Regions from separate parts of the Peribacillus sp. TE19612 genome, predicted to be linked through region 1. Evidence: predicted binding sites of a transcription regulator. Region 1 holds the regulator's gene; the other holds the start of a gene.
The links. The regulator LexA, encoded in region 1, represses DNA repair genes until DNA is damaged. The targets are predictions, from matches to a motif close to CGAACATATGTTCG.

Region 1 (14,278 bases):
CTGCCCCTTGCTTGAATATATTCCAAAAACAAATTGAAAAATAGCTTTTCTCTTCCATAATAATGATGGGCAAATTCATCTTCGATTAAATAAATTTGATAGGTTCTCATCAGCCAATGCCTCCTAGCTTTCCTATTTTGGTCACGAAAACATCTAACCACCAGCAACCTGTCCACTATTTTCCACTATTGATGACTTTCCCCTTTAACTGACACATTTAAACGAAATTTATTTATTCTCATTATATATTGACAAACTAAAAAGATATGTTGTTTGCTGGAGAAATTTTCTTCTTTTTTTGTCGAATGGAAGATTTCCTTTAGTATAGAAGCACATTCAATATATATATAGGATTTTTTGATAAAAAAACTGACACCAATCTAGTTGGTGTCAGTTCCGCATTACTGTTATTTAAGCATTTCTTTCACACGGGCAACTACATTTTCTACAGTGAAACCGAATTCCTCCATGATTTTACCGCCTGGTGCAGAAGCTCCAAAATGATTGATGGCCAATATTTCACCCTCATCACCTGCATAACGATCCCAGCCAAACGGTGAAGCCACTTCGATAGCTAGACGTTTTTTCACTGCCGGATTGATTACGCTTTGTTTATATTCTTTTGATTGAGTTTCAAATCGGTCCCATGATGGCATGCTGATTACCGCAACATCAATTCCTTCGTTCGCTAAAGCATTCTGTGCTTCCACAGCCAAGTTCACTTCGGAACCAGTCGCAAGAAGTAATGCATCGGCTACTTCTTTCTTAGAAGCAGAGATGATGTAAGCACCTTTTGAAACACCTTCATACGCAGTTTCGGAAGTGCCCTTTATTGTTGGCAATCCTTGACGAGTCAGTACAAGAGCAGTTGGTTTATTTGTAGACTCCATAGCCACTTTCCAGGCTGCTGCCGTTTCATTGCCATCAGCTGGACGGATTACTCCAAGGTTAGGCATTGCGCGCAATGATGCCAATTGTTCGATTGGCTCATGAGTCGGTCCGTCTTCCCCTACAGCAATGCTGTCATGGGTGAACACATAGTTAACAGGCAGTCCCATCAGTGCTGCCATTCTTATGGCAGGACGAAGATAATCAGAGAATACGAAGAATGTTCCTCCATATACTTTTAAGCCGCCATGAAGTGCCATTCCATTTAAAGCCGCACCCATAGCGAATTCACGTACACCGAACCATATATTACGGCCACTGTAATTACCTGGTAATAGATCTGTCTCACCTTTGATGGCAGTATTATTAGACCCGGCTAAATCTGCAGAACCCCCAATGAAGCTAGGGACCTTTTTGGCGATTGCATTCAGTACTTCCCCACTTGAAGCACGGGAAGCTAATGTCTTACCTTCTTCATAGACTGGAATTTCCTGATCCCATTCAGCAGGCAGTTCACCTTTGATGGCAAGCTCCAATTGCTGTGCTAACTCAGGATGTGCTTCTTTGTAATTTTTAAACAATTCATTCCAAGCTTCTTCTTTTTGAGCTCCTGCATCAACAACAGCTTCATTGAAGTGTGAATACACTTCTTCAGGTACATGGAAGTCCTCTTCGAATGTCCATTTATATGCTTCTTTTGTCAATTTCAGCTCATCTGCACCAAGCGGAGCGCCGTGAACGGCAGATTTACCTGAACGATTTGGTGAACCGTAACCGATAACCGTTTTCACTTCGATTAATGTTGGGCGTGCTTCGTCGGTTTTTGCTTCTTCAATCGCTTTAGCAATTTCCTGAAGATCATTGCCATCCTCAACGCGGATATATTGCCATCCATAAGATTTGAACCGGTCTGCTACGCTTTCACTAAATGATTGACTTAAGTCGCCGTCAAGGGAAATATCATTAGAATCATATAAAACAACAAGTCTTCCGAGTTGTAGATGTCCAGCTAATGAAGCGGCTTCTGCAGAAACACCTTCCATTAAATCTCCATCTCCACAAATGCTATATGTATAATGATCGACCACATTATAAGAATCGCGGTTATAGCTTTCTGCCAAGTGACGTTCAGCCATTGCCATTCCGACTGCCATTGCGATACCTTGTCCAAGCGGCCCGGTAGTTGCATCTACACCAGCCGTATGTCCGAATTCAGGATGTCCTGGAGTTTTACTGCCCCATTGACGGAAGCTTTTCAAATCATCGATAGATAAGCCATAGCCCGATAAATGAAGAAGGCTGTATAACAGCATAGAACCATGTCCAGCTGAAAGAACAAAGCGATCTCTATTAAACCAATCTGGATTTTTCGGGTTATGGTTCATATATTCGGTCCATAGTTTATACGCCATTGGCGCTGCCCCCATTGGCATACCTGGATGGCCGGAATTAGCCTTTTCAATTGCATCAATTGATAATGTACGAATCGTATTGATAGAAAGTGCATCTAATTTATCTAACATATTGTAAAAACATCCCTTCCTGTAATGTACCTCTTTATATTATAGTGACAAGCATAATATCACAACTAAAATCACTATTTACTGCCTCAATATTAAAATTTTCTAGAAATAAGAGAAGCCCCTATTTAGATTAAACTAAATAGGAGAATACATACATGAATGCACTCTCTTTTTACTCCAAAATGCCAAAGAATACTCAAATGGAATGTTCCATCAGAGGAATCCAAGCATTAATGTAAATTTCGTTTTTCTTTTATATTTTTTATCTTTTGAGGAGTGACGTCATTACCCTCTGGATCCACGACTTTCACATGCTCCAACGTGTCGGACATGGATTTTCTGAATGTTTCCAAATACTCACTTCTCAATTGGGTTTGCTCTTTCGCTTCAACTTCCGTCAAGCCTTCAGCCTTTGCCTTTTTAGAAAGTACATTTATACGGGCTATTTTTTCTTTTGATAACATAATTCCGCTCCTTCATAATCTGTGGATATTGTCATGGTATTAAAAAAAAAGCGAAATTACAAGTTCTATGATTTACTTTCCTTTGTATTCATTTGATGTTCGAGAAAACGCCTGTTCACAGTAGCCTTAGATACATTGTATCCAAAGCCCCTTAATGTGGCTGCGATTTCTGAGAATGTCAACCCATTGGCACGCAGTTTAATAATTTCTTCAATAGGAATCTCCATACGGTCCCTTCCAGTGGAATTCCTTTGGTTGTGAAGATTTTTTTGAGGACGGTACCCTTTTTCAACGGCTCTCATCATTCCGCGCTTTATTTTAAGATTATGTAGTTTCCTTTGATATTCTTCTACAATGCCCACTATCTGGATTACCATGGCATCCGAATCCGATAACTCCAGCTCCCCATCGTGTGAGAGCGTATAAATTTTCACATCTTCTTTAAGGATGACATGGAAAAGGGCTATTTTGGCATTCCCTCTTCCCAGTCTTGTTTCGTCCTGGATTAATAGGACTTCAGCTTCTTTGGTTTTAAATAGTTCGAGCATGTCAAAAATGCCATCCCGATTCAACTCATAACCACTTGCCTGTTCTTTTATAATGGAGACAACTTCCACATCCATCTTTTCAGCCAATTTGACTAATTCATCTTCCTGCCTTGCCAATGATGTTTCCTGTGACTCTTTTTCGGTGCTGACCCTACAATAGATTACCGCCTTCATAATACCCTACCTTTACTACTTACTGCTCACTGGCCAAATTCTGGACAAGTTCTTCCCCTTTAACCGGTATGACAATGACTTGTCCAGGTTTTATCGAATCCGCACTGACTCCATTATTCTCTTCTATCCAACCAATGAATTCTTTTTTTGTCAAATTTGTTTCTTCATATTCTTCGGCAATTCCCCATAGGGTGTCACCTTCGCTTACTTCTATAGAAAGGAAATCCTTTTTTTGATCATTGTTCAATGTACAAGAGAATAAAATTGAAAAGATGAATACTGATCCCGCTAATAGAATCGTATAAATATAATTTTTGTATAATTTTTTCATAATAATCCCTCCAAAGCGAATGTTCGTTCGTATGTTATGATCAAATTATAATACGAACGTTTGTTTCAGTCAACAACAAAATTCGAACTTATGTTTGTATAGAGATGGGGGCCATGCTATAATGTAGCAAAGAACATTGGGGAAGAGGTGCACAAATGACAAAACTATCAAAACGGCAGCAAGATATTCTTGATTTCATTAAAGAAGAGGTCCGCCAAAAAGGGTATCCGCCTTCCGTACGGGAGATTGGCGAAGCAGTGGGACTTGCATCAAGTTCAACAGTACACGGACATTTATCCCGCCTGGAAAGTAAAGGCCTTATTAGACGTGACCCAACCAAGCCAAGGGCCATTGAAATAATGAATTTGGAGGAAGCGAACAATATTCCCAAAGCCAATGTCGTGAACGTGCCGTTACTTGGAAAAGTAACAGCGGGCATGCCGATAACGGCTATTGAGAACATTGAAGAATACTTTCCGCTTCCCGAAAGCATGGTTCCACATGATGACCATGTATTCATGTTGGAAATCATGGGTGAAAGTATGATTGAAGCAGGAATTCATGATGGAGATTATGTCATCGTGAAACAACAAAGCAGTGCCAATAATGGAGATATCGTCGTGGCGATGACGGAAGATGATGAAGCCACTGTAAAACGATTCTTTAAGGAACCGGATTACATAAGGCTTCAGCCTGAGAACTCAAATATGGAACCAATTATTTTACGAGATGTTTCGATACTTGGAAAAGTAATAGGCTTATATAGACAAATACACTAAAAGCGCTTCCCGCGCTTTTTTTGTTTGTTTAATTTATGTCCGGTATTCTCTCAATATGCATTTGGAAGAGTAGATATTGAAATATTTTTTAATAGAATCTAGTTTCAGGGGAAATTAAACATCCTTTATAACGGATGAAAGTTATACCATCGCCTTTCTGGTAATATGTACTCTTTGGAAGAAAGCTCATTGAAATAAAAAAAGAGGGTTTAAAATCCCCCCTTTACAATTAATTTCACTCTTAACCTTTGGTTCACTTAAATAAGGTTAGATCGACCAAGTCATTCCACCAATATGTCCTGTTTAATTTTCTGGGCATAAGGAGCAATTTGCTTAATGAATGTTTCCTTGCTCATTAGATCTCTCATTACCAAGCATAAATCTTTATTTCCAGGGAACTCACTCCTAAATATATCCACCTAACACCCGTTGAATTAATACTTTTATAAGGGATTACGGCTGTTTCCATTGGCGGAATTACCATCTCCCTAGTTACCCGTACCATTTCGCACCTACCTCATATTTCATCCAAAAAAATACCTCCTCAACTAAGAGAAGGCATTTCGCTATTTCTCAATATAGACCGAACGAATCAGAGTCCGGGTTCTTTCAGTACCATCCACATTTTTTTCCTTAACATCTATTGTTACATTATAAACACCTGACTTAGGTACTTCTGGAAGGGTGCCAGTAAAATTTTCAGTATCCATTGCCTTAATTGAGTTTTTCCCACTAATTTCTTTACCGGTTTCATCTAGCAGATGAACCAAAAATGTTGTGCTGATTGGCCTTTTTTTATCATTCATTGGATTCTTTATTAAAAATTTTGCATCTTTTTGCTTAACTTTACCGGCCATACTTAATGTAATGGGGTTCTTTTCGTTAAATTGTGCTGTGAACAGGTAGGCGTCTTTTGGCGATTTAGTCTTCATTCGTACCTTCCAGTCACCAATTTCAAGGTTATTTCTATAGAATGATTGGATGGTTGCACCATTAAAAAAAGAAGTTTCATTTTTGGCTGAATGAACCTCTAAGGAAGGTGAATACTTTTTATTGGATGGAGAAATCAATTCAACCTCGACATCATTTGAGGCTGTATATATGCTTATATTACCTGGGGCCGCTTCATTTACATGGAAGCTTTGTTCGACCCAGACATTTTGTTTCAGGACATCACCCAGAACGGTTTGAGCGAGTGCGGTTGTAATGACATCATCTTCAACTCGTTCCTTATAATTGACATGATATGCAGGAATCCCAGCGGTGGATGTGCTTCTTAAATAGGGTTCAATTCTTGAAAATACAGCTGAGCCAACTCGAATATTGTCGTGATCAAAGTTGGGATCCGTAAATAAATGTGTTGCATAGGGTATTTTTGTACTCCATACATTCACCAGTCCATCATTTTCCCCATATGATGATAAATATTGTCCCCCCATTGATAAGGCTGATAGTACCGGGCCTCTGTTCATACCTGCCACAGTGAAATACAAGTTTTTACGAGAGTTAACATGGTTATCCGTGATAGAACGAAATTCAGCCATTTTACCAACTTGTAAAGAATAAGTTCCCTCATCTTTTTGACCTAATAAGGAACCAAGCCAGCCCGCATACCAGCTATAAGCCAAATCAGCTAGGTGAGAACCATGATGAGGGGAAGCTAAAGTGATCACCCTTCCAACATATTGGTGTGCTCCATAGTGGACTAGAGCCGCTTGGGTGTCTGGGCCCCCTTTGCTGTGAGCTATAATATTTACTTTTTCGCCCCCGAAATGGTTACTGATTTCTGAAAGCATTTGAGCTAAAAGCCTTCCATTGGCATATTGGCTCACTGATCCATTTCCAGCTGAATCATGAAGCTGAACAAAAACCGTTTGGTAGCCTGCTTCATACGCTTTGGTATACATATCATTGACGCCATGATATTCCGTTTCACCATACCAGCTGGTTGAACTGCCGTTTTTCCCTTGTACAAACACGATCGGTGGTTTGTTTGTATCAAGATTGGGAGGAATACTTCCAAGAAACCAATCCCCTGGACTGAAAGTTTCGGAGGGCGGTTTCAATTTTCCTGCTGAGGAAATGTCTGGCTTTGCCATAATTAATATGGTTAGAATGAGGACAAGAAAAACGATATAATTGATTACATTCCTTTTCAAGGGTTATCTCCTCCAATATCATCTGGAATTTTTTTGAACTCATCCAATTATCAATGCCCTCCTTCTTTAGCCTTCATTAATATATAATTGTACTTTTGCATACCATTACCTGCTATCTTCATAAAGATGGGAGAAAAAAACTAGAAGAAGTTTTATTGATAATGGAGAAAAAGTATGAAGATTTGCCTTCCATTCATTTAGGTATGAGGTCTTTTTCATTTTATGAAGACGTATTTTGGGAGTAAAACATGCTGCCAATTCACGAAAATAGAGAACAAGCCCTTATCCTGCATAGGATAAGGGCTTGTTCATCCAGATTAACTTTTCCTTCGAATTTGCCATTGTCCATTTGCTCCTATTCATGGTGTTTAGAAGTCCGCCCTATACATTAAGTAAATAATTTTCTTTCACAGCAATTGGCTGTCATTTTTGGAATCTCTGTAGCAATCGTATATTTGCACAAGAAGTTTGGATTTGTACACCTTTTACTACATACAGGTATTTTACAAATGTTCTAATGTCAGCAGCTCCTATTCAACTTCAAAAAAATTAATTTCCCTTTCCTCTTTGTTCCCCTTCTTTCATCGTTACTTGAATCTTATCCTATGGAAGTCAGGATTTTATGGATTCAAATGGCCACTCTGTTGAGGAAATGCTGGTACAATTGAACTTTCAACTACATTTGAAGTGTAGGTCAGGGTCAAAAAAAATGATATCGTCAATCGAGAACCCTACACATTCAGCAAATAAATAAGCCTTATCGATTCGCAAAGGAATCTTATATTGCTCATAGTCAATGTAAGTCCTCTTGGCCATCTTCAGCACTTTAGCCATTTCATCTTGAGTTAATCCTTTATACTTCCTGGCTTGTTTAAGTGTGAACTTAACGCTTGTCATATCTTGTCACCACCTATCTAAAAAAATAATATCACACTTGAAGTATAGTTACCAACAATTTTTCGCAAAATTCACGCACTTTACATTTACTCACTTTCACTCATAGTGTATATTCAAGTAAGAGGTGAAGAAATATGCACATTGGTGAACGGATTAAAATGTTAAGAAAAGAAAGAAAAATGACACAAGAAGATTTGGCAAATGTATTAAAAGTAGCTCCTACGGCAGTATCAGCTTGGGAATCCGGACGGAATAAACCTTTAATGGATAAATTGAGCATGATGTCCACTTGTTTTGAAATACCGCTATCCCACCTCATTGAAGGAGCCCCTATCGTTAGAAATAATCCTGGAATGGAATTCCTAAATGAAAAGAATGTAAGATTAATTGGTGTCTACGGAAATATCCCTGCTGGAGAGCCTAATTTCACCAACGAATATATAGAAGCCTATATGCCGACATTAAATTCGATGCTTAAATCGGATAAAGAATATTTTTTCCTTAGAGTGAATGGCAATAGCATGAATAAAGAATTCAGAGACGGATCATTGATTCTCGTTGAAAAAACTACATACCTTGATAACGGGAAAATTGGAGTGGTCTTGGTAAATGGACACGATGCTACGGTCAAAAAAGTGAGAATCAATGAAGAAAACATCATACTCACTCCCTGCAGCACGGATCCTTTTTATGAAGAAAAAACCTACAACATAAAAAATGATAGAGTCCGTATTTTAGGAAAAGTGGTTCAAGCCATTAAAATATACGATTAATATCCAACTCGAGGGTTTCATACGGAAAGAAAGTAAAATAAATGAATAATGAGCAGCCATACATAGATTCAATGCTTACAGTTTTTATCAACTTAATGCTGTTGCATTTAAGGTACAAGCCATCATGGTTTGTGCTTTTTAGTATTGTTCTTTTATTTGTCTTTACATAAAATCCTTTTAATTTGTGTCAGCCCATAAAAAAAAGGCATACCTTACATTAGTAAAGGAGTGGAATAATTCATGCAAAATTATCCATATGGAAGCCAAGATAACGTATTACCGCCAGGTCATTATGCGTATACGAGCAAGTTTCCGCAAACGATGAAAACTTTATCACCGACTTATACAATTCCCACAGAACCAGTTTTCTTTGACCATCTAATTGAATTTAGGTAAAACGATCAGTATCGTAACAATGAAGGAATCATTAAAAGGAAAACTAACCGGAGTCGCTATTGATCACCTGCAATTATCAATCGGCGATTTAAAATATCATATCCGTTATCCCCAGATTACTTATTTCATTGAGGTAATGTATTTGGAAACTTTAGTAGGGGCCATTTTTAGTATATTTTCCTTTCATGCAAATGAATAAAATTGTTTATATCGAGCAATAAAATTATCATATTTTTATAATGCGGTTCACAACCCCCTATAAGAATCTTATAATTGATGATAAGCATTTGCCTCTGTAGCTCTAGAAGGGAAGAGCGCCGGAAAACATTGTAGCCACCGGGTCGCAAGGTAAGGGTTTCAGAAGCACCGAAAAGCAATTACGCTGAGGCAGGTGGAATTCCTGCCGGTGAAAATCCGTAGGGAAGCGTGTTCTCCCCTAGCCTATGCTTACGAAAGGAGTGCGGGTTCGAATCCCGTCAGAGGCTTACTTCCTGAATAATGCGATTATATATACTCACAGAAAGTGACTCCCAATTGCCCAAGTCCACTTTGGCCTACTGTGTAAATTATTTTCCCCTTGCATTCCTTCCCCTTTTATCGAAGAACCGAATCAGGACGGCAGAATGTACAGTTTTTCATTACATGCATATTCCTGAATCAAAAAGGCCCCTCTCTTTTTGAGAAGGGCTTACTGCGTGGTGTGCTTCTGGAAATTATATATAATTATTAATTATTCATTTCACCCGCAATTTCTGGTTAACCGTAATGGTGTACTGACTGTCAAGACCGTTCCAATCTTTAATTTGCTGAACCGTACTGCCATAAGAATTGCTTAAGGAATATACTGTATCCCCACTAACGACAGTGTGGTATACAGCTGTACTTTTCTTAGTTAGATTGAAGCATTTAACTAAACCGTTTACATGTCCGCGAGCCAGTGATTCGATAAAGGATGACGTTTTCAACTTTGCTGCGTCATTTACATTATCGATAAATCCAATTTCAGTCAGGAGTGCAGGCATGTCCGTTTCACGGAGTACATATAAATCTCCTGTTTTTTGTCCTCTGTCCTGGATGTTGATAAGCTTCATGACCTCTGAATGAATATGATCTTGATACGTTTTCGTTATCTGGTTAGTGGACGTATAAATGTAATCCTCGTACCCAGTTCCGCCGCCGGCATTAATGTGGATGGAGAGAAAAAAGTCAGCTCCCCACGCGTTCGCTGCATTCGTACGATCGTTTAAGGAGGGGTAGGTATCTTGGGTCCTGCTCATTTTCACAGAAACGTTATTATATTCTATCAATAAGATGTCTTTGATTCGAGTTGCAATGGATAAAGTTAAATCCTTCTCTCTCAATCCATTCCCGACCGAGCCTGGATCCGTACCGCCATGACCGGGATCAATAAATACTTTCACCATTTCTATCACCTCTATTAATCTTATGTTACGTATTAACAAATGCTTGTACACATAACTATCGGATTAAAGAAATTCGGCCGTTCTCAAAAAAAAATACACCCCCTAAAGGTGTAGTGGCATTATTTGATGATATTCGCCCAATGGACGGGAATTCTTTGAAAAAGACTTTTTCTATTTTTTCACTTTCGCATCAGGAATTTTTGGAGAATAAGCAATCTATAATCAAAGGAACAAGAAGATTGACAGATATTAAAAAAAGTCAACATTAACACAAATTTATCGGTTTTTGGTTTGTTTTATTTATCGCTTCTGCGCACTCTTTAATTGAGTCAATCACTATAGTCGGTTCTGATAATTGCGGAAAATGTCCACTCTTTTCAGCGACAATGTGTTTACTGTTTCTTGTCAATGAAAGTAATTCCAATTGATTTTCAAGTCGTTTTTTTCGAGCTTCCTCTGGCATCATTCGATTTTCTTGTCCACCAGTAATGACAAATACAGGTATTTCGGGAAATGTATCAGTTTGATGGATTTGATTAATCGTTTTTTCCACAAAGTTTACTTCATTGAATTGTTTATGTGAAGACAAGGAATCAAACACTTTGAACATTTTATTAATGGTTTTTACTGCCTTGCCTTGATATTCATTAAGGCTGATATCTTTCGTGGTACTGGATTCTAAAAAAACAATTCCCGCTACTTCATTTGGGTAAAGGCGAGCATATAAATTAGCATATAGGCCGCCTAGCGAATGTCCAACCAATAAGAATGGAGTTTCAAATCCCACGCTTGTTAATGCTTCACGTAAAGTGTTAACAATATTCAACCCGTCTTGGCTTACCTTAGGTTTATCGCTGCCAGCAACACCAAAACGATTATAGGAAAATACTGATGATGACTCCGAAATTGCCGGCAGTATTTTCATCCAACCCTCTACCGGGCCAGAACCGCCGTTAATCAAAACTATATTTGGTTTGCCGTTTCCACTAATATTATATTGTAGCGTCCCTTTCGTAGTTTCCACCTTATATTTTTCTATTTTCAATGTCAGCACACCTCACTTTGTTTAGATTAATTTACGTGTGTAACAAGCTATTGGTTTCATTTATAAAAATTGCTAAATGGATTCTTTGAATTTTTTACGAAAGCTATAGAAAATGATAATGTGAACTTTCATTCCTAAACATTTTACAGGATTTTAAAAGGAGAGATCGTATGATAAATGAATATGATAAGTTTGAACAATTAGTTAAAAAGTTGGATCAAGGAAACAAGCTAATTCGCGCATGGGAATTAATGGGCGGAATTTCTGCAAATGTGACAGGACTGGAAATACTACAATCGTCAGGGCGTATCGTAAAAATGATCGTTCGTCAGCATGGTGATAATGACTTGAAACGGAATCCAAATATTGCTTCATATGAACACAAGCTCTTAGGGATATTGAAAACTGCCGGTTTGCCTGTACCAATGCCATATTACTTTGAGCAATCCTGCGAGATATTTTCCAAGCCATGCATACTTATCGAGTTTATTGAGGGTAAGTCAGAACTCACCCCCTCAAATCTTAATGATTATATCTTGCAATTGGCAATCAATCTAGCAAAAATCCATCGTGTTAATTGTGCAGATCTATCTTTATCATTCATGCCAAAACTGGAAAATACATATGTCGAAATGTTAAATAATAAAGATAGGGTAATCCTGGACGAAACATTAAATTTGAGCTTGATTAGAGATTTGCTGAAATCCTCCATGCCCCTAACCTCCATGAATAAGGAAGTGATCCTTCATGGTGATTATTGGCCAGGAAATATATTATGGAAAGAGGATAAACTAGTTTCCATAATTGATTGGGAAGACTCAGGTTTAGGGGACCCTTTGACTGACTTTGCCAATAGTCAACTCGAAATTTTATATCATTTTGGAATGCTAGCGATGAATGACTTCACCAATCAATATAAATTCATGATGCCGGAGGTGAATTTTACTAACCTACCCTTCTGGCAATTATTTGCCGCATTACGGTTATCTACATTTCCCGAATGGGGCTTGGAAAAAAGCAAGGAAAATAACTGGCGGAAAAGACACAAGTCATTTGTTCGTGAAGCCATTTACCGAATTCGGTAAATTAATGTTTATTCATTTTTTTTGAAAATGATTGAAGGATCTGATATGCCCGTAATTTTTGATAAAGGCATTTATACCAGTCCCTTTATCATTTATTTTCATAAACTAATAATGACTTTCAAAAAAATCCCAGGAGGTGTTTACATGTATAATAAGCCCTGGGGGCATCCGAAAGGCGGTCAATGTCCACCACAATATTGCCCACCTCACAGAATGCCCACTCAATATAATCCATCTCAAACCTCCCCGACCAAGCAATATGTTAAAACCAATGTCATTAACACTGTTATTCCGGTTTTTCACCCGACACATACAACAACCGTGAATAAACACTTCAACACCTATATACCGCATACCCGAAGTATCGTAAAAGAGTGTTATTCCCAAAGTTTTGTTTGTGGAGTACCTCAACCCCCCAGTTATTCGAGGAGAATGTTAAGATATTAATTAAAAAAACCCCGAATCGGGGTTTTTATTAATTCCTTCAACCTCTTGAATTGAGTTACAAAGGATTTACAACTGTCTGAATGCAAACTCCCTATACTTTTTAAAATTTTGTTTCTTATAAAACTCTTTTGCTGCCATGTTTTCAAACCAATAATCCAGTTCAATTAAATCTATATCATTCTTTTTAGCAATATCATAGACCTCATTCATTAGTTTTTTACCGTAACCTTTATGGGTTTGACCTTCAACGATACTAAGCTGATGCACATATACTGATTTATACTCATTTTTAAAAGCACTTTCAGGATAGTTTTTAATTTCAATCCATGCATAACCAATTGGCACTTCATGTTCTTTTAAAACTAGAAAAACAAAATTATCATTTTCAACCAAATTTTTAAAAGTTTCTTTCATTGTATTATAATTATATTCCTTAAAATACTTAGGATATAGTTTTGCATGCAGATTGTGAACATCTCGATTTAATTTTGCAATTACTTCATGATCACTGGATTGACTTACATACATAATTATCCCCCCTGCCTATACTATATTACAATCAAGCAACGTCCACATTCCAAAAGTACAATCCTAGCCACTATCTGATAAATTTATTCCAAAACATCAGTTCCACCAAACCTACTTTAGTTACTTCAAACGCTTCGCCACCACAAGCTGCTGGCAATGGATCACAGACAACTTGCCTAAATGAAGGAACATTAATTTTATAAAAGCGGATGGAGCTTCTGATGAAACGCTTACGGCTTACCCGAAAGCCAAACTTGTCTGCCGCGGGCTTTCTTAACGCTATCTATGAATTGTACTTATTATTAGGAATCCTATTTTCATAGGATAACGTCAGCCAAGTGAAAAAGGTATCGGAAACGGTTAATGAGCGAAAAAAATATTACGGAGAGAATCTTCTTAATGTCCTTGCATATGTAATAGTTGAATATGTGAGTTCAAGCACGATAAAACACGATCCTTCCTTCTTGAAAGCGGGATAAGGATCATGAGCTGTACAACCTAAAAGCGTGACCCTTTCCTTCCTGCACGGTTTGATTTTGTACATTCGAAATACGTGTTATGAAGGGTTGCTACACTAGAGAACATTGTTTAAACACCAATATGGATGATATTCCGTTGATCTTCACAGTTGGGTATACCTTAAAACGGAGCCATATAATCATGCCGGATTAACCAAAAACTTTTGTTAAGCTTTGATTTAAGGGTCTTTAGTTGAATAAGTAGTAATAAGGGGTCTTCATACAGAAGATCCCTTCAGATTGTGGACAAACTCGATGAAAATCGAGTTTGTCTATTTTTATGGCTTGTACAATTTGGA
Region 2 (5,709 bases), on a different contig from region 1:
CAATGATAATATATGCATGGACGATAAAAAATAGACATGAATTATGTGAAAATAATGACAGTAATTAAAAATACATGTAAAATGGTAATTATACATGATAACTATACTTAGAATCCTGGTTAGCGTATAAAAAGATTTATATAAATATAATTTTCTAAGGTGGAAAAGATTATGACGAATTGGAATGGAGATATTGCGAAAATTGCTTTGCCCACGCCGTTTGCAGTGGGTGATGTGAATGTATATGTCGTTAAAGGGGATGCTTTAACATTAATCGATACCGGAGTGAAAACAAAACGTTCAAAGGAAGCCTTGACTAACGGTCTTGGGGATTTGGGTCTGAAACTGACTGATATCGAACAAATCATTTTAACCCATCATCATCCCGATCATGCTGGTGCACTCGATTTCTTTGAAAAGGATATCCCGGTTTATGGGCACAAAAATAATCAGCGCTGGCTTACTATCAGTGATGAGTTTCTTGAAACCCATAATCGTTTTTTCCTTGATTATGCCAAAAAGTTCGGAGTGGCAGAAGAGCTGAAAAATAAACTGATCCATAACCGCGACGAAATCCGTTTCCTTAGTGAACGGAAGCTGCATGGATATTTGGCTGAGGGGGATGAGCTCCCTGGTCTTCCAGGCTGGAAAGTGATCGAGACTCCAGGGCATGCGCAAAGCCATTTATCTTTTTACCGGGAAAGTGACGGGGTCATGATCGCTGGCGATCACTTGCTTGCCAAGATTTCACCTAACCCATTAATGGAACCACCTATACTCCCTGGAGGCATGAGGCCTCGTCCGTTACTGCAATATAATGCATCACTTCAAAAATTATTGGATTTCCCCATATCCACTGTTTACTCAGGACATGGATCTGAAGTGGCAGGAGATGCAGTTGCAGACTTGATTCAATATAGATTCGAGCGGCAGCATAACCGTGCCATGCAGGTGAAAAGCATGCTTCAAGATAAGCCTTTATCTGTCTTTGAAGTGTGTCAGCAGCTGTTTCCGAAAGTATACCTTCAGGAAGTGGGCCTGACACTTTCGGAAACGGTCGGTCAGCTAGACTATTTAGAAGACTTGGGTGAAGTCCAAACAGAAATCCAATCAGGGGTCATTCTGTATTCAATCGCTTAATGTTCGCAAGGAGGCTCACTTTTTTTGAATAAGTTACAAGGTAAAGTTATTGTTATTACCGGTGCTTCCGGAGGGATTGGCAAGGAAGTTGCCATTCAAAGTGCAAAACAGGGAGGCCGTCTCGTCCTCTTGGCCAGAAGCATGGATAAATTACTGCTGCTGAAGAATGAACTGATCACCCAATATGGGATTGATGCATATGCCTATAAGCTTGACGTTGCAGACACTGATCAGGTGACAAATGTTTTTAATGACATCCATGAGCAAATAGGTGAAGTGGATGTGTTGGTCAACAATGCTGGTTTCGGCACGTTTAAAGAAGCGCAGGATACGGAATTAAATGAAACGAAAGCAATGTTTGCTGTCAACGTCATTGGCTTAATGGCCTGCACAAAGCTGGTTCTGCCGTATATGAAGCAGAGGAAATCGGGGCATATCATCAATATCGCTTCACAGGCCGGTAAAATCGCCACTCCTAAATCAACATTGTACTCTTCTACCAAGTTCGCAGTTCTTGGCTATTCAAACGCACTTCGGCTCGAACTGATGGAAGATCATGTTTTTGTGACCACCGTCAATCCTGGCCCTATAGAAACGAATTTCTTTAACATTGCGGACGAATCAGGTACATACTTAAAGAACGTTGAAAAATTCATGCTTAAGCCTGGAGATGTCGCTGCTAAAATCGTAGCGGCGATGCTGACCAACAAGAGGGAAATCAATCTCCCTGGCTGGATGAATTTAGCTGGGAAATGGTATAACATGTTTCCGAAGATCACCGAAACATTAGGAAAAAAAGCATTTTTCAAAAAGTAGGCTAGTCTTTCGATACCAGACGAAAAATGGTCCAATAATAGGTAAAGGGGAATGTCGATGACATTCCCCTTTTGATTTAACCGAAGTTATCATTTGAATGGGTAACTATTTCATGGGGAGTCCGTCTATTTCTATTAGGAGGGATTTTCATGAAGATGATTGTAAACCTTTATATATATTTATTCGTCGCCCTTATTCTGGGCAGCTGTCAATCCCCCGATTGGAACATGGATGAATCCATTGATAAAGGGGAAGAAGGTTTCATTACGGATCTTGACGATAAAAGGATTTTGATTAAAGGGACGTACTATAAGGTGACCAATGATACATATATTCAAAATCAACATGGTAATGACCTCGATTATTCCGAACTGGAAATTGGGATGAAAGTGAAACCATGGCACCGGGGCGGGGTGAAGAAATCATTTCCTGGGAAAGCGGAAGCGGAATTGATTCTTGTTTTGACGGATGAAAGCAGCTTAGCCGAACAAAGGGCGGTCATTGCTGCTCTCGATCATGTCAGCAAAGCGGAAAGTCAGCGATTCATGGTTCTCGAAGTCGTCCATTTACCCTCAGAGCATGTTTATAATATCGAAATGATGAATCGTTCCAACTTGGATTCTTCATTCACTGTGACTGTTGAGGATGTAACGGATGAAATATTATATATAAAATAAAACGACCGGACTGAATCACTTTGAATTCCGTCCGGTCGTTTGTCCTGGATTTTATAAAGTTTTCGCACCTAAATATTTTGGTTTCCAATAAGAATTATCCATATCCGTAATGGTTATCCCTTTAGAAGACGTAGCACTGATGAATTGACCATTTCCGATATAGATCCCAACATGTGATACTCCTGTACTTCCAGAAGAAGTATCAAAGAATACAAGATCGCCTTTAGATGGTGAAGTTACTTTTAACCCTGTATTGGAATAGAGCAAGGATGTTGTACGCGGTAAGGTAATTCCTTGTGATTTCTGGAATACGTAATAGACGAAGCCTGAACAGTCGAATCCAGTTGGTGTTGTTCCGCCCCATTTGTAGGGTGTGCCGATTAAGGTTTTCGCATAGCTGATCAAGGTTGTATTGTTGACATTATAAACACCAAGTGCATTAAATGTGTTACGGCCGGCAATTCCGTCAGCGGTTAACCCTTTAGATGTTTGGAATTTTTTTACTGCAGATGTAGAATAGGTGCCGTAATATGTAGTCAGTGAACCTGAATATGTGAAATAACCTTTGGTTTTTAAAAGTTGTTGTAATTGTTTGACATCGCTATGTGTCATTCCGGGTCTGAGGGTTTGGTCTCCAATATTGGCAAAAGCTTGCAGTGGGGTTAGCATCATGGCAGATGCAACAGCAGCTGAAGCGATCCATTTCTTCATAATTTTCATTTCCTCTCTATCTATCTCTCTATTATTTCTTAACAATATTATCCTACAATACCATTATGACAAATAGACATAATTTTGGTTACATTTTCATTACAAAAAATGAGCATTAAGACTGGATTCCAAGTAGACGAAAGCCTGTTGAAAAGGGTGGGGGGATTTTAAAAAACTAAGCATATAGACCTACTAAAAATTATTCAAGCTACCAATTAATCTTTTTCAAAAAAACAATCTGGATTCTCAGTTTAAATTTTGTATTTTATCCATTTTTAGTATCTATTATATTTTTCAAGGAAATTACAATAAAAAGTAGAAATTTGTATGAAAACTTCCATTGAATAAGAACGTATATTCGGTTAAAGTTATGAATATAATAAAGCGAACGTATATTCTTGTTAGGGTGAAGAAATGATGGATTATGGGACGATGCCGAAACAATCAATTATGTGTATCGATATGAAAAGTTTTTATGCAAGCTGTTCAGCGGTCATGCTTGGTCTGGACCCGCTTGATTGTTATCTGGCGGTGGTTGGTGATTTGAAGAGGACAGGGAGCATTGTGCTCGCGGCTTCTCCAAAGATGAAGAAGGAATTTGGCATCAAGACAGGTTCGCGGATGTTTGAGATCCCGAATGACCCGAGGATTGTCGTCGTTGAACCTAAAATGGCGACTTATTTAAGGGTTTCGACGGAAATCACCCGCTTGTTCAACCGTTATGTGCCAAAAGAAGCGATTCACGTATATAGTGTGGACGAAAGTTTTGTGAAAGTCGATGGTGCCGCTTCTTTATGGGGAGATGCCCGCATGATAGCTGAAAAGATAAAAGATGAAATTGAACGGGAATTACAGCTCCCCTGTGCCATTGGAATTGGACCGAACATGCTCATGGCAAAACTTTGCCTTGATTTGGAAGCCAAACATCAGGGGATTGCAGAATGGAAGTATGAGGATGTGCCAAGCAAACTTTGGCCGATTTCCCCGCTTCGTGAAATGTGGGGGATCGGCAGGCGCGTAGAAAAAACCCTTCATGGAATGGGTATATTTACGGTTGGGCAGCTTGCCAATTATGATCTTGAATTACTTGAAGCGAAGTTTGGAATTATGGGCAATCAGCTTTACCACCATGCCTGGGGAATAGATTTATCCGATATGGGGGCAGCGATCATCGAAGGGCAGGTGAGCTTCGGCAAAAGTCAAATCCTGCTGTGGGATTATAAGGAGGAGCATGAGGTAAAGCAGGTCATGCTGGAAATTTGCGAAGAAGTTGGAAGAAGGGCACGCACCCATCGCAAGGCAGGAAGGACGGTGAGCCTAAGCATTGGTTACAGCAAGGACGAGTTCGGCGGAGGTTTCCATCGTTCGCGTTCGATTAATGAACCGACCAACATCACGATGGAGTTATATAAAGTTTGCCTGGAGCTTTTCCATGAGAACTATAAGCAAAAAACGGTTCGAAGCATAGAGGTCAGACTCTCGAATATTGTGGATGATAATGAAATGCAGCTGACTTTATTTGATGCTTCGTGCTGGAAGAAGCGGGAATTGAGTTACACGGTTGATCGAATCCGCCACAAATATGGAGCCAAATCGTTATTGCGTGCCGTTTCGTATACAGAAGCAGGTACAGCCGTATACCGAAGCAAGCTGCTTGGTGGGCATAAGGCGTAAGGCTGACTATGAAAGGAGGGAAAAGAATGATTCGTGATCGCGGCCGTATCAAATGGACATCGATGATGTTGCCGGAACATGTGAAGATGCTCCGGGATTGGGTGGTGGAGGATGGCTATGAAACGAAGCGCATCCTGGATGAGCAGCAACTGGAAGAAATGAATGCGGTAATGGGGGAAGCGATGGAGGAAAGAAAGGATGTCACGATTGCTCATTATGAAGGAAACCGGTATCAGCTGTTAATCGGCAGGATCCATTATTATAATGAGCTCACCCAAAAGCTCCATATCGTTGACCGGTTTGAGCAGGCTCACTATATCAGGCTTTCCGATATAGCGGATGTAAGGATAATGGAATGATGAGCGGAAGGGCTGTTCCCCAAGGGACAGCCTTTCATTTTCGAAACGGCATCGTGATGAAAGGACTGACGTGACATAAGAGAATCGGCATTTGTTAGAACGGTCCATGAGGAAAGTGATTTCCGTGAGGGCAGATCTTGCGTAAGGAAGCAGGCAGTTTCGTTAACAGAAACGTTTTTATCGTTTATAATGGGGGAATGCAAAGACATCGGGAGGCAACAATCATGTATATTGAATGGACGGAAACAGCGGCTGAGAAAATAGCCGGTAAGGTACAGGGACAAGAAGGATATTTACAATTGAAATATGATACTGATGGCTGCGGCTGCGTG

Region 2: a site for LexA is predicted at 3,692-3,705, ahead of ACZ9AO_RS05740 (Y-family DNA polymerase). Genes of this name have one in related genera too.

The regions. Positions count from the first base shown of each region.
Region 1 is NZ_JBWCCL010000001.1:85,349-99,626, reverse strand. Features, by position in the region: gene sirA (sporulation inhibitor of replication protein SirA) at 1-110, opposite strand, end outside; gene tkt (transketolase) at 408-2,411, opposite strand; gene ACZ9AO_RS00505 (DUF896 domain-containing protein) at 2,642-2,875, opposite strand; gene ACZ9AO_RS00500 (YneB family resolvase-like protein) at 2,941-3,597, opposite strand; gene yneA (cell division suppressor protein YneA) at 3,617-3,928, opposite strand; gene lexA (transcriptional repressor LexA) at 4,084-4,707, shown strand; gene ACZ9AO_RS00485 (esterase/lipase family protein) at 5,274-6,806, opposite strand; gene ACZ9AO_RS00480 (helix-turn-helix transcriptional regulator) at 7,539-7,763, opposite strand; gene ACZ9AO_RS00475 (LexA family protein) at 7,898-8,536, shown strand; gene ACZ9AO_RS00470 (hypothetical protein) at 8,777-8,932, shown strand; gene ACZ9AO_RS00465 (hypothetical protein) at 8,952-9,131, shown strand; gene ACZ9AO_RS00460 (N-acetylmuramoyl-L-alanine amidase family protein) at 9,667-10,356, opposite strand; gene ACZ9AO_RS00455 (alpha/beta fold hydrolase) at 10,622-11,401, opposite strand; gene ACZ9AO_RS00450 (aminoglycoside phosphotransferase family protein) at 11,572-12,486, shown strand; gene ACZ9AO_RS00445 (CotD family spore coat protein) at 12,514-12,933, shown strand; gene ACZ9AO_RS00440 (GNAT family N-acetyltransferase) at 13,000-13,461, opposite strand.
Region 2 is NZ_JBWCCL010000002.1:493,323-499,031, forward strand. Features, by position in the region: gene ACZ9AO_RS05720 (MBL fold metallo-hydrolase) at 172-1,140, shown strand; gene ACZ9AO_RS05725 (SDR family NAD(P)-dependent oxidoreductase) at 1,165-1,956, shown strand; gene ACZ9AO_RS05730 (hypothetical protein) at 2,106-2,633, shown strand; gene ACZ9AO_RS05735 (C40 family peptidase) at 2,685-3,344, opposite strand; gene ACZ9AO_RS05740 (Y-family DNA polymerase) at 3,759-5,018, shown strand; gene ACZ9AO_RS05745 (YolD-like family protein) at 5,045-5,377, shown strand; gene ACZ9AO_RS05750 (iron-sulfur cluster biosynthesis family protein) at 5,602-5,709, shown strand, end outside.